3 regions of the Brenneria rubrifaciens genome follow, and region 2 is predicted to be linked to each of the others. Evidence: predicted binding sites of a transcription regulator. Region 2 holds the regulator's gene; each other region holds the start of a gene.

Region 1 (4,284 bases), 1.5 Mb from region 2:
ATTATCCGTGAAGTGGCGGAGGAGTCCATCACGGTGGATTTCAACCACCCGCTGGCAGGTCAGGCTATTACGTTCGATCTGGAAGTATTGGCGATCGCCCCTTCTCGGCAGGAGGTTCCCCATGCAAATTTTGCTGGCTAACCCACGTGGTTTCTGTGCTGGCGTCGATCGGGCTATCAGCATTGTCGAACGGGCGCTGGAGATATACGGCACGCCGATCTACGTTCGTCACGAAGTGGTGCATAATCGCTATGTGGTTAACGGGTTACGTGAGCGTGGCGCGATATTCATCGAGCAGCTCAATGACGTGCCGGATGGTTCGATTCTGATTTTCTCTGCGCATGGCGTTTCTCAGGCGGTGCGCGCTGAAGCAAAAAGCCGTGATTTGACGGTCTTTGACGCCACCTGTCCTTTAGTGACCAAAGTGCATATGGAAGTAGCCCGGGCCAGCCGCAAAGGCACTGAGGCGATTCTTATCGGGCATGCGGGTCATCCTGAAGTGGAAGGCACGATGGGTCAGTACAGTAACGCCGAGGGCGGGATGTACCTGGTTGAGTCGCCCGAAGATGTCTGGCAGTTGCAGGTCAAGGATGCAACCAACCTCTGCTTTATGACGCAGACAACGTTATCGGTTGACGATACATCGGCGGTGATTGACGCGCTGCGCGCACGGTTCCCGCAAATTGTCGGTCCGCGTAAAGATGATATCTGCTATGCCACCACGAATCGTCAGGAAGCGGTGCGCAATCTGGCGGAGGAAGCGGATGTCGTGCTGGTGGTAGGGTCAAGGAACTCTTCCAATTCCAACCGTCTGGCTGAATTGGCTCAGCGGGCGGGCAAGGCGGCCTATCTGATAGATGCGGCGGAAGACATTCAGGAAAGCTGGTTAATCGGCGTATCGCGCGTCGGCGTTACGGCAGGCGCCTCCGCGCCGGATATTCTGGTTCAGCAGGTCATTAAACGTTTACAGGCGCTAGGCGGCAGGATTGCTGTTGAAATGCAGGGGCGTGAAGAGAATATCGTCTTTGAAGTACCGAAAGAGCTACGTGTGGAAGTGAAACAAGTCGATTAAGTTTATTCTGACGGTGGCGCGTTCCGCTCCACCGTCCTTTCCATTTTTGTCTGTCTTTAACCTGTGCAGTGTTTGATTAACCATTGGTAACGAGTAACGAAAAATGCATGTTTATGCGTTAACGTATTTGATGGTTTTTTTTGTGCGCAGAGGTATCCTGAAGATATCTTTATGGCGATTCACGTGTCTACCGACGGTTTTCACGATGATGAACGCATGGTTTTCCCGGTTTTACTCCTCTTCGCGCATAATTTTCTAATCTGGACATAAATACACTGGCGATAGCGCTTCACGCCCGTTAACCTGATGTCATGTTCAAAACGGAATTATTTAAAGAGAGAGAGAAATTATGAAGGATTCATCCATCCGTATTGCGATTGCGGGCTCTGGCGGTCGTATGGGACGTCAGTTGATTCAGGCTGTCGCTCAAACCGAAGGCGCCGTATTGGGTGCCGCGCTGGAGCGAGCCGGGTCGTCTCTGGTCGGGACTGACGCAGGGGAACTGGCCGGGCTGGGCAACACGGGAGTGGTGGTCAGCGATAGTCTGGATGCTGTGCGCGATCGCTTTGATATTCTGATTGATTTCACTCGTCCCGAAGGCACACTGGCGCATTTGGCTTTTTGCCGTCAGCATCGTAAGTCCATGATTATTGGCACTACGGGATTCGATGAAGCAGGTAAAGCGGCGATTGCGCAGGCCGCTGAAGATATCGGCATCGTGTTCGCGGCCAACTTCAGCGTGGGGGTCAACGTCATGCTTAAGCTGTTGGAGAAAGCCGCCAAAGTCATGGGGGACTATACCGACATTGAGATCGTTGAAGCGCACCATCGGCACAAAGTGGATGCGCCTTCAGGGACGGCGCTGGCGATGGGCGAAGCGATTGCCGGTGCGTTGGGGCGCGATCTTAAAACGTGTGCAGTATATGCGCGGGAAGGCCATACCGGTGAACGCCATCCGAAAAGTATTGGTTTTGCCACTATTCGGGCGGGCGATATCGTTGGCGAGCATACGGCGATGTTTGCGGATATCGGCGAGCGCATCGAAATCTCCCATAAGGCTTCCAGTCGCATGACCTTTGCAAATGGCGCAGTGAGGGCGGCTGTTTGGCTGAGTGATATAAAAAGTGGTCTTTTTGATATGAGGGATGTGCTCTCGCTTGATGATTTATAGTAGTTTACTTATTTTTTTAAGTTTATAACCTAATGATAAAAGTAGCGATTTATAACCGTTACTTTTATTAAATTCATTTCTGATTAATTTTCACATTGTGATATTTATTTTATCCATTTTTATTCGTTTTTCAGACCTTATTGATCCGTTCGAAATCCACAAACGGCCTATGTTGGTTGATTATCAATCATATTTTAGCAATCTCGGTTAGCAACCGTTTACTTGACCCAGTTAATGTGTTTTTTCAGGGTTGTGAGCGGTTATTTACGCCAGAAAGCATAAAAAGGCGAGAAAAAAGACGGTTGGAGTAGACAAGTTGGCAGGGCATCATTAAAATGCGCCCAATTTGCCAAAAATTTACCTGACAGGTAATTTTTGCATTGATTTAGAACGGTGAGTCTGAATTAATATGCAAATAACATGATTTTTTATTCCTTGGAGGGTGTTTTGATTAAGTCAGCGCTATTGGTTCTGGAAGACGGAACCCAATTCCACGGTCGGGCCATTGGGGCGCAAGGGACGGCAGTGGGGGAAGTGGTCTTCAATACGTCGATGACCGGTTATCAAGAAATCCTTACTGATCCTTCCTATTCTCGCCAGATAGTCACGCTCACTTATCCTCATATTGGTAATGTCGGCACAAATGCCAGCGACGAAGAATCTCCTTCCGTACATGCTCAGGGCCTTGTTATTCGCGACCTGCCGCTGATTGCCAGTAACTACCGCAGTGAAGAAAACCTGTCCGATTACCTCAAGCGCCATAACATTGTCGCCATCGCTGATATTGATACCCGCAAACTGACCCGTCTACTGCGAGAAAAAGGCGCCCAGAACGGCTGTATTATCGCGGCCGATGCGCCGGATGCGGCCCTGGCGCTGGAAAAAGCCAAAGCGTTTCCGGGTTTGAAAGGAATGGATTTGGCAAAAGAAGTGACGACGGCTGACAGCTATGGCTGGTTGCAGGGGAGTTGGACGCTGGAAGGTGAACTGCCCGTCGCCAGACAGGAAGCCGAGTTGCCTTACCATGTTGTCGCTTATGATTACGGTGTGAAGCGCAACATCCTGCGCCTGCTGGTGGACAGAGGCTGCCGTCTGACCGTCGTTCCGGCGCAAACCTCTGCGGAAGACGTATTGAAACTTAACCCGGATGGGATTTTCCTGTCCAACGGTCCGGGCGACCCAGAGCCTTGTGACTACGCTATCCGCGCGATTAAAACTTATTTGGAAACGGATATCCCGGTGTTTGGTATTTGTCTGGGTCACCAGTTGCTGGCATTGGCCAGCGGCGCACAGACGATAAAAATGAAGCTTGGTCACCACGGCGGCAATCATCCGGTGAAAGATCTGGATAACAACCGCGTGATGATCACCGCACAGAACCACGGTTTTGCCGTTGATGAAAATAATTTGCCCGACACGTTGCGTGTGACCCACATATCGCTGTTTGATCATACGGTACAGGGGATTCACCGTACCGATAAGCCGGCGTTCAGTTTCCAGGGGCACCCGGAGGCCAGCCCCGGCCCGCATGATGCGGCGCCCTTTTTCGACCACTTCATTGAATTGATTCAGACTTACCGTTCTTCAGCAAAATAATCAGGAGCGAGAAAATGCCAAAACGTACAGATATTAAAAGCATCCTGATCCTCGGCGCCGGTCCGATTGTTATCGGGCAGGCGTGTGAATTTGACTACTCAGGCGCGCAGGCGTGTAAAGCGCTGCGTGAAGAGGGCTACCGCGTCATTCTGGTGAACTCCAATCCGGCCACCATTATGACCGACCCGGAAATGGCCGATGCGACCTATATTGAGCCGATTCACTGGGAAGTCGTGCGCAAAATCATTGAGAAAGAGCGCCCGGACGCGGTACTGCCGACCATGGGCGGCCAGACGGCGCTGAACTGTGCGCTGGAACTGGAGCGTCAGGGCGTGTTGGCCGAATTCGGCGTCACGATGATTGGCGCGACCGCCGATGCGATTGATAAAGCGGAAGATCGTCAGCGCTTTGATAAAGCGATGAAGAAAATTGGTCTGGATACGGC
Region 2 (4,284 bases):
CTGGTGAATCGCTGGAAACGTCTGGGGGGATGGCCTGTAGTCGTTGATGAGAATGCCTCAGAAGCAGAGTCTAAAGCAAGCTAGGCAAAAAACGGGTGCACGATGCACCCGTTGGTTTTATTCCCGATCTTCCGGCTGAGACTTGTGTTTCTCAGCCGTTTCTTTAATCAGTTGCTGTAATTCGCCACGCTGATACATTTCTATCACTATGTCACAGCCGCCGACCAGTTCCCCATCCACCCACAACTGTGGGAAAGTCGGCCAGTTGGCGTATTTGGGCAATTCGGCGCGAATATCTGGATTCTGTAAGATATCGACATAGGCAAAACGTTCGCCACATGCTGACAACGCCTGTACTGCCTGTGCAGAGAAGCCGCAACTCGGCAATTTAGGAGAACCTTTCATATACAGCAGAATCGGGTTTTCAGCGATCTGACGCTGAATCTTTTCAATTGTCGTTGTCGTCATTCTCTTGCTTCCTCAAACCTTAATAAGATGGCTAACATCAGATGCATTAACCACGGGCCTCTGTCAGATGAGCCATTACAGCGCGATCTATTCAATTATATTGTACCGAGGGCCGTAGCGACAAAAAAACGCCATTTTTTGTGTGGCTTTGTTTTTTGCCACTTAATACAGAGACAAAATAAAGGTCACGTTCTAAGAATTTATCTCTCGCCCCCCTTCTCCCTGTCTGTACTCAGACACGCTTTGAGTCGCCAAAACGCGTTTAAACAGACGCACCGGCGAAACAAGTGAGCAGGTAAGCGCCAATCAGTTCAATACGGCGATAAAGCTGAATACCATGATCATGGCGAGCGCAGCAACGGTTGTCAGTAATGACAATTTAAGATCTGTATCCATAAGTCTCTCCTTTATCTATGACGGCAAATGATGAGAAGAAAGGCGTGTCCTTGATTGGGGATTCAACATCAAACGATAGTTTAAAACCACAACCCGATAACTCTGCCGATTCTTCCATAAGTTGAATGAAAAATCTCGTTCCTATGCCGCACTAATAGTATAAATTACTGCTTCCCCTTTCGTGGCAAATCGGACAAAATCCGCGGCTCAGGGTAGCGCTGCGTCCTGGTCGAAACGTCAACCTTGTTCCCCTCAGGTATAATATTCGGCACTCTCTACTGAATCCGGTTTTTTCGCCGGGAAGAAGAACTTCACACGCAGGCAAACGATTAACACTACCTACGACGGTAACAGGTAAGTCAGGAGTCATTTTTAGATGGCAACGATCAAAGATGTGGCAAAACGAGCGGGCGTTTCCACCACCACCGTATCGCACGTGATTAATAAAACACGTTTCGTCGCCGAAGAAACCAGGGCAGCCGTGAGTGCGGCGATTAAAGAGTTACATTATTCACCCAGCGCTGTCGCCCGCAGTCTAAAAGTCAATCACACCAAGTCCATCGGGCTGTTGGCAACGTCAAGTGAAGCGCCCTATTTTGCCGAGATTATCGAATCGGTGGAAAACAGCTGCTATGCCAAAGGTTATACGCTAATTCTGTGTAATTCACACAACAACCTCGACAAACAGCGCGCCTATCTTTCCATGTTGGCCCAAAAGCGCGTGGACGGCCTGCTGGTAATGTGTGCGGAGTATCCTCCCGCATTACTCACCATGTTGAAAGACTATCGCAGTATTCCGATGGTGGTCATGGATTGGGGACAGGCGCACAGTGATTTTACCGATACCGTCATTGATAATGCCTTTGAAGGCGGCTATATGGCAGGCCGTTACCTCATCCAACGCGGCCACCGGGACATCGGCGCCATTCCCGGCAGTCAGGAGCGTAACACCGGCAGCGGCCGCTATCTGGGGTTTTTGAAGGCACTGAAAGACGCGGATATTCCTGTGCGTGACGCGTGGATCGTTCAGGGCGATTTCGAGCCGGAATCCGGCTATAAAGCAATGCATCAGATTCTGGCGCGGAAGCATCGCCCAACCGCCGTTTTCTGCGGTGGCGACATCATGGCGATGGGCGCGATCTGCGCGGCGGACGAGTTGGGGTTGCGTGTCCCGCAGGATATCTCGGTCATTGGCTACGATAATGTTCGCCATGCCCGCTTTTTCACGCCGGCGCTGACCACGATCCACCAGCCTAAAGAGCGTCTGGGACAATCCGCATTCTCAATGCTGCTCGACCGTATCACCAGCAAACGGGAGGACGCACAGGTTATCGAAGTCCACCCGACGCTGATTGAGCGCCGTTCCGTGGTTGATGGCCCTTTCTGCGATCGCCCTCATCACGCCTGATATCGGATAATGTCTTCTCTCAGGCATCCGCCGTCCTTTCCGTGACACTGCTTCAGCCAATTTATACTTGTCCCCAGGCTGAAGCAGTCATAAACTGAATACGATTTTTACAAAAACTGCATTTTGCTTTCTTCAACTATCCTTAATTTTGCGCGCAAACGGATGCTGCGGAATTTATCTCAATGATGAGTGCCCCTACGTAGCTGCGTACCGGCTTTTCTTCTTCATTTTTCTCTGACGATTCAGAGAATAGGCGATAAGTATTTACCACTGGTATCAAACGTGGGTGAATATTGTCTATGTTTTCCTTGCGGCGCGTTATCGACCCCAAGGTAGGGAGAGGTTATGAGTTCATCATATATAGAGGAACTGGATAGCCATAACGCATCCTGGTTCCACATAGTGCATGAAATGCTGAGTATGGCGGATATCAAAATCAATGGTTCGCGTCCATTTGATATCACAGTGAAAAATCCAGAATTCTTTAAACGCGTGTTGCGCGAAGGCTCATTAGGGCTGGGTGAAAGCTATATGGATGGCTGGTGGGAGTGCGACCAGTTGGATATGTTTTTCCATCGCGTGCTGCTCGCCAAACTTGATAAAAAACTGCCCCGCCACCTGAGAGACATCTTACACATCGCCGCATCTCGTTTGATGAACCTGCAATCCAGGAGACGCGCGTGGATTGTTGGTGAAGAGCACTATGATTTGGGCAACGATCTGTTTTCACTGATGCTCGATCCCTACATGCAGTATTCCTGCGCTTACTGGAAAAAAGCGGCAACGCTGGAGCAGGCACAGGAAGACAAACTGCAAATGATCTGCGAAAAACTCCAGCTCAGACCTGGAATGACGCTGCTGGATATCGGTTGTGGCTGGGGTGGATTGGCGGAATTTGCCGCCCGTCGTTATGGCGTATCCGTTTGCGGCGTGACAATTTCCCGCGAACAGCAAAAGTTGGCTCAGCAGCGCTGCAAAGATCTGGACGTCACCATTCTGCTACAGGATTACCGCGACCTCACCCATGAGTTTGATCGCGTCGTGTCTGTCGGGATGTTTGAACATGTCGGTCCGCGCAATTATGACGCCTATTTTCGCGTCGTCAGTCAGAATCTCAAGCCTGACGGTCTGTTTCTGCTGCACACCATCGGCGCGAATCAAACCAACTCGCAGCTCGATCCCTGGACGGACAAATATATTTTCCCCAATGGCTGTCTTCCTTCCGTGCGTCATATTGCACAGGCCAGCGAGTCCTACTTGGTAATGGAAGACTGGCATAATTTCGGCGCCGATTACGACCGCACATTGATGGCGTGGCATGAGCGCTTCCAGCAAAGCTGGCCTTATCTTGCCTCACGTTATTCCGCACGTTTCCGCCGTATGTTCGGTTACTATCTGAATGCCTGCGCAGGCGCTTTCCGGGCACGGAATCTCCAGCTCTGGCAGATACTTTTCAGTTCAAATGGCGTTGAAGGGGGATTACGCGTTCCGCGCTAGTCCTGTCTGCTGAAAGCCGCCGGAAAGCCCCTCCCAACGGCTGGTGAAATACCGTTACGCTTCGCTGGCGGACACGGGCGTCTGTTGGCTGGCTAACACGCGCTCTACGGTATCCACCACCGCCTGAGTTTGCGGGTCGATTTCAATATTCACGCGATGTCCCAGCCGCTTCTGCCCCAGCGTGGTACGGTTAAGCGTTTCCGGGATCAAATGCACACAAAAACGGCTGCGGGTGACCTCGCCAATCGTCAGGCTGATCCCGTCAATACCGATAAAACCTTTGTGCAGCACATACTTCATCAGCGACTCGTCGGCCAGGCGAAACCAGATCTGGTGATTATTTTCCGATACCAGAATTTTCACCACCTCCGCCGTACAGATAATATGCCCGGACATAACATGTCCGCCGATCTCATCACCTATTTTTGCCGCCCGTTCGACATTGACGCGATCGCCTGCCTTCACTTCGCCAAGGTTGGTCAACCGCAATGTTTCTTTCATCAAATCGAAGCTGA
Region 3 (4,284 bases), 1.2 Mb from region 2:
CAGATCAATCAACAGCAACACATTATCCTGTCCGGTGCGCAGTTGCGGAGTCACCGTAGCACGCACATCTTCCACACGGGCAAACGCGGAAATCACCAGCGACATCGGGGATGTCATGGTGCGTTCTTCTTCCCCCTCCTGCCAGCGCGTCTTCATCGACATCGAATCTTTGCCGACCGGAATGGTCAGCCCCAGCGCCGGGCACAGCTCTTCACCAATGGCCTTTACCGCGTCGTAAAGACCGGCATCTTCACCCGGATGTCCGGCCGCCGCCATCCAGTTCGCGGACAATTTCACCCGGTTCAACGAACCGATATGGGTCGCGGCAATATTGGTCAAGGCTTCGCCCACCGCCAGACGCGCAGACGCGGCGAAATCAAGCAGCGCCACAGGCGCACGCTCACCAATCGACATCGCTTCGCCGTAATAGCTGTCCAGACTCGCGGTGGTTACCGCGCAGTCCGCCACCGGCACCTGCCACGGCCCGACCATCTGGTCGCGCGCGACCATACCGGTAACGGTGCGGTCGCCGATGGTGATCAGGAACGTTTTTTCGGCCACGACCGGCAGATGAAGTACGCGCTCCACGGCTTCGGCAAGATAGATACCATCGCGCTTCAATGGCGTGCCGTCAGCCTGCTTGCGCTCAACGTCGCGCAGCATTTTCGGCGTTTTGCCCAGCAACACGTCCAGCGGCAGATCGATCGGCTGATTGTTGAAGTGACGGTCATTCAGCGTCAGATGCAACTCTTCAGTCGCCTCGCCGATCACCGCGTACGGTGCGCGCTCACGGCGGCAGATCTCATCGAAACGCGCCAACTGTTCTGGCGCAACGGCCAGCACATAACGCTCCTGAGATTCATTACACCAGACCTCCAGCGGACTCATACCCGGTTCGTCATTCAGAATGTCACGCAGTTCAAAACGCCCGCCGCGGCCACCGTCACTGACCAGTTCCGGCATCGCGTTGGATAAACCGCCCGCGCCCACGTCGTGAATAAACAGAATCGGGTTTTCTTCACCCAGTTGCCAACAGCGATCGATCACTTCCTGACAGCGGCGTTCCATTTCCGGGTTATCACGCTGAACGGAGGCAAAATCCAGATCAGCATCAGACTGGCCGGACGCCATTGATGATGCCGCGCCACCGCCCAGGCCGATATTCATGGACGGCCCGCCCAACACGATCAGTTTTGCGCCCACGCCGATGTCGCCTTTCTTGACGTGGTCGGCGCGGATATTACCGATCCCCCCCGCCAGCATGATCGGCTTGTGGTAGCCGCGCAATTCGGAACCGTTGTGACTATCAACACGCTCCTCATAGGTACGGAAATAACCGGTCAGCGCGGGACGCCCGAACTCATTGTTGAACGCCGCGCCGCCAAGCGGACCTTCGGTCATGATATCCAGCGCGCTGACAATACGATCCGGCTTGCCGAATTCTTCCGTTTCCCACGGCTGGATAAAGCCCGGTATGCGCAGATTGGAAACGGAGAACCCGACCAGCCCGGCTTTAGGCTTGGAACCGCGGCCGGTGGCGCCTTCATCACGGATCTCGCCGCCGGATCCGGTTGCCGCGCCCGGCCACGGGGAGATAGCCGTCGGATGGTTATGCGTTTCGACTTTCATCAGGATATGCGCGTCTTCCTGATGATAGTCATATTTGCCGTGCGTATCGGTATAGAAACGCCCCACGGCGGAGCCTTCCATCACGGCGGCGTTATCTTTATACGCTGACAGCACATAGTCCGGCGTATACTCAAAGGTGTTTTTGATCATCTTGAACAACGATTTCGGTTGCTCAACACCATCAATCACCCAGTCAGCATTAAAAATTTTGTGGCGGCAGTGCTCGGAGTTCGCCTGTGCGAACATATACAGCTCAATATCCGTCGGATTACGCTTCAATTTATTGAAGGCGGCCAGCAGATAATCAATCTCATCTTCCGCCAATGCCAGCCCCAGACGAACATTCGCCTCTTCCAGCGCCTGACGCCCCTGTAACAAGATTTCAATTCGTTTGAATGGCACAGGCTGGTGATGAACAAACAGTTGCTCGGCCTGCCGCATCTCGTTAAACACGCTTTCCATCATGCGATCGTGCAGCAGCGCGCCCAATTGCCCCCACTGCGCGTCATTCAAGGTTGGCGCATGAATATAGAATGCCAGACCCCGTTCGAGCCGTAGCACCTTGTCCAGTCCACAGTTATGGGCAATATCGGTCGCTTTGGAAGACCAGGGAGAAATTGTGCCGGGACGCGGCGTCACCAGCAGCAGACGGCCTTGCGGCTCATGCCCGGCGAGAGAAGGACCATACTTCAGCAAACGTGTCAGTTTAGCCTGCTCATCGTTGTTCAACGGGGCGCTGACATCGGCGAAATGCACGTATTCGGCATAGATATCGCTAACCGGCAAAATATGATCTTTGCAGCGGGTGAGCAATTTATTGATACGAAATGCCGACAAAGCAGGTGAACCACGCAGTATTTCCATAATCTAAAGTTCTCTCGTCTTTGATGCACTGACTACGGTGTAGTCGTTGGGCGCTACAGGGGGGAAACGCGCGCCATTATAGAGAATCCTGCCCCCGGACGAAACCGTTTGCGCTGCTATTATTAAACATCTCATGACGGCGGCGGTTAATCATTAATCGAATCAATAAAAGTTGCACACTGGCGGTTTGTTACGCAAAATGCCCCAACTCTGGAATTAACTGTATAAAAAATCGCCTGTCGCGATTTTTAACGTCGCTTGCGACGGCCCGAAGTGGGCGGGCAGGGATAGCCTTCATAAAAAATCACCAGGAACGATTTTTAGCATTGTGAAGCAACTAGCAGGCAGGGATAACCCACTCAAAAAAACTGCCGCATAGACAAATTTTTAGGCCGCCGAGAGACAACTATTTGAAGCCTTTAAAATTAAACTATTTTTTCATCGGGATTATCACGTTACTGCTGGCGCTGGCTTTGTGGCCATCGATCCCCTGGCGTAGTAGTCAGGACACGCAGATCAGACAGATTATCTCACGCGGCGAATTACGTATCAGTACGATTAACTCGCCGCTGACTTACTATACCAGTAACGGAAGCCCCGCAGGTCTGGATTATGAACTGGCAAAACGTTTCGCCGATTATCTGGGCGTCAAGCTGGTGGTAACGTCACGTAAAAATCTTGACGAGTTGTTTGACGATCTGGATGACGACAAGGCGGATCTGCTGGCTGCCGGTCTGCTATACAACCACGAACGGCTGGGGCGTTTTCGAGCCGGACCGAGCTATTACTCCGTTTCACAACAGTTGGTCTATCGCCTGGGTACACCGCGCCCCAAAAAACTGGATAAGCTACAGGGGCGGCTGGCCGTGACATCCGGCTCCGCTTATATTGCTACGCTGCGCGATCTGAAAGCGGAGAAATATCCCCGGATCAATTGGGAATCGGCTTCCGACCTGACGACGCAGGATCTGTTGAAACAGGTGGCGGATGGCAAACTGGACTACACCCTTGCTGATTCCGTCACCATCGGACTAATGCAGCGTATCCGCCCGCAGTTGGCTGTCGCTTTCGATTTGAGCGATGAAGAACCCGTGACCTGGTATATGCGGCGTTTCAATGACGATAGCCTTTCGGCGGCGTTGCTGGATTTTTTCAGCCAGATGGTTGAAGACGGCGCGCTGGCACGTCTGGAAGAAAAATACCTCGGTCACGTTGGCGAATTTGATTACGTTGATACCACGACGTTTCTGAGCGCCATCGATGAAACGCTGCCAGATTTTCAGCCGCTGTTTGAAAAGTATGCGACCGAAATCGACTGGAAATTACTGGCGGCGATTTCCTATCAGGAGTCGCACTGGAATCCGCTGGCGACATCGCCGACAGGCGTACGGGGACTGATGATGCTTACCCGCAATACGGCGGAAAGTCTGGATGTTACCGATCGCCTCGATCCTGAACAAAGCATTCGCGGCGGCGCGCAATACATGTCCCATATGATGCAAAAAATGCCGGATACCATACCTGAAGACGAAAAAATCTGGTTTGCGCTGGCGTCATACAACATGGGATATGCGCACTTGCTGGATGCCATAAAGCTGACCAAAAAACAGAAAGGTAATCCCAACAGTTGGGTTGATGTAAAAATGCGCCTGCCGATGCTGAGTCAGAGGCGCTATTACACGCAAACCTCTTATGGCTACGCTCGCGGAAACCAGGCATATAAATATGTGGAAAACATTCGCCGTTATATGGTGAGCCTAGAGGGGTATCTGACCGAAAAAGAGAACAAAG

What was found. Region 2 encodes PurR, which represses purine synthesis genes. Its sites were predicted from a motif close to CANGCAAACGTTTGCNTG; they were not measured.
Region 1: a site for PurR is predicted at 2,451-2,468, ahead of carA (glutamine-hydrolyzing carbamoyl-phosphate synthase small subunit). Genes of this name have one in related genera too.
Region 3: a site for PurR is predicted at 2,591-2,608, ahead of purL (phosphoribosylformylglycinamidine synthase). Genes of this name have one in related genera too.

Annotation. Positions count from the first base shown of each region.
Region 1 covers NZ_CP034035.1:3,195,045-3,199,328, reverse strand. The annotation lists gene fkpB (FKBP-type peptidyl-prolyl cis-trans isomerase) at 1-141, shown strand, start outside; gene ispH (4-hydroxy-3-methylbut-2-enyl diphosphate reductase) at 122-1,072, shown strand; gene dapB (4-hydroxy-tetrahydrodipicolinate reductase) at 1,422-2,243, shown strand; gene carA (glutamine-hydrolyzing carbamoyl-phosphate synthase small subunit) at 2,691-3,839, shown strand; gene carB (carbamoyl-phosphate synthase large subunit) at 3,854-4,284, shown strand, end outside.
Region 2 covers NZ_CP034035.1:1,689,485-1,693,768, reverse strand. The annotation lists gene rnt (ribonuclease T) at 1-84, shown strand, start outside; gene EH207_RS07885 (Grx4 family monothiol glutaredoxin) at 118-468, opposite strand; gene cydH (cytochrome bd-I oxidase subunit CydH) at 775-864, opposite strand; gene purR (HTH-type transcriptional repressor PurR) at 1,241-2,272, shown strand; gene cfa (cyclopropane fatty acyl phospholipid synthase) at 2,618-3,769, shown strand; gene EH207_RS07865 (riboflavin synthase subunit alpha) at 3,824-4,284, opposite strand, start outside.
Region 3 covers NZ_CP034035.1:2,841,435-2,845,718, forward strand. The annotation lists gene purL (phosphoribosylformylglycinamidine synthase) at 1-2,493, opposite strand, end outside; gene mltF (membrane-bound lytic murein transglycosylase MltF) at 2,904-4,284, shown strand, end outside.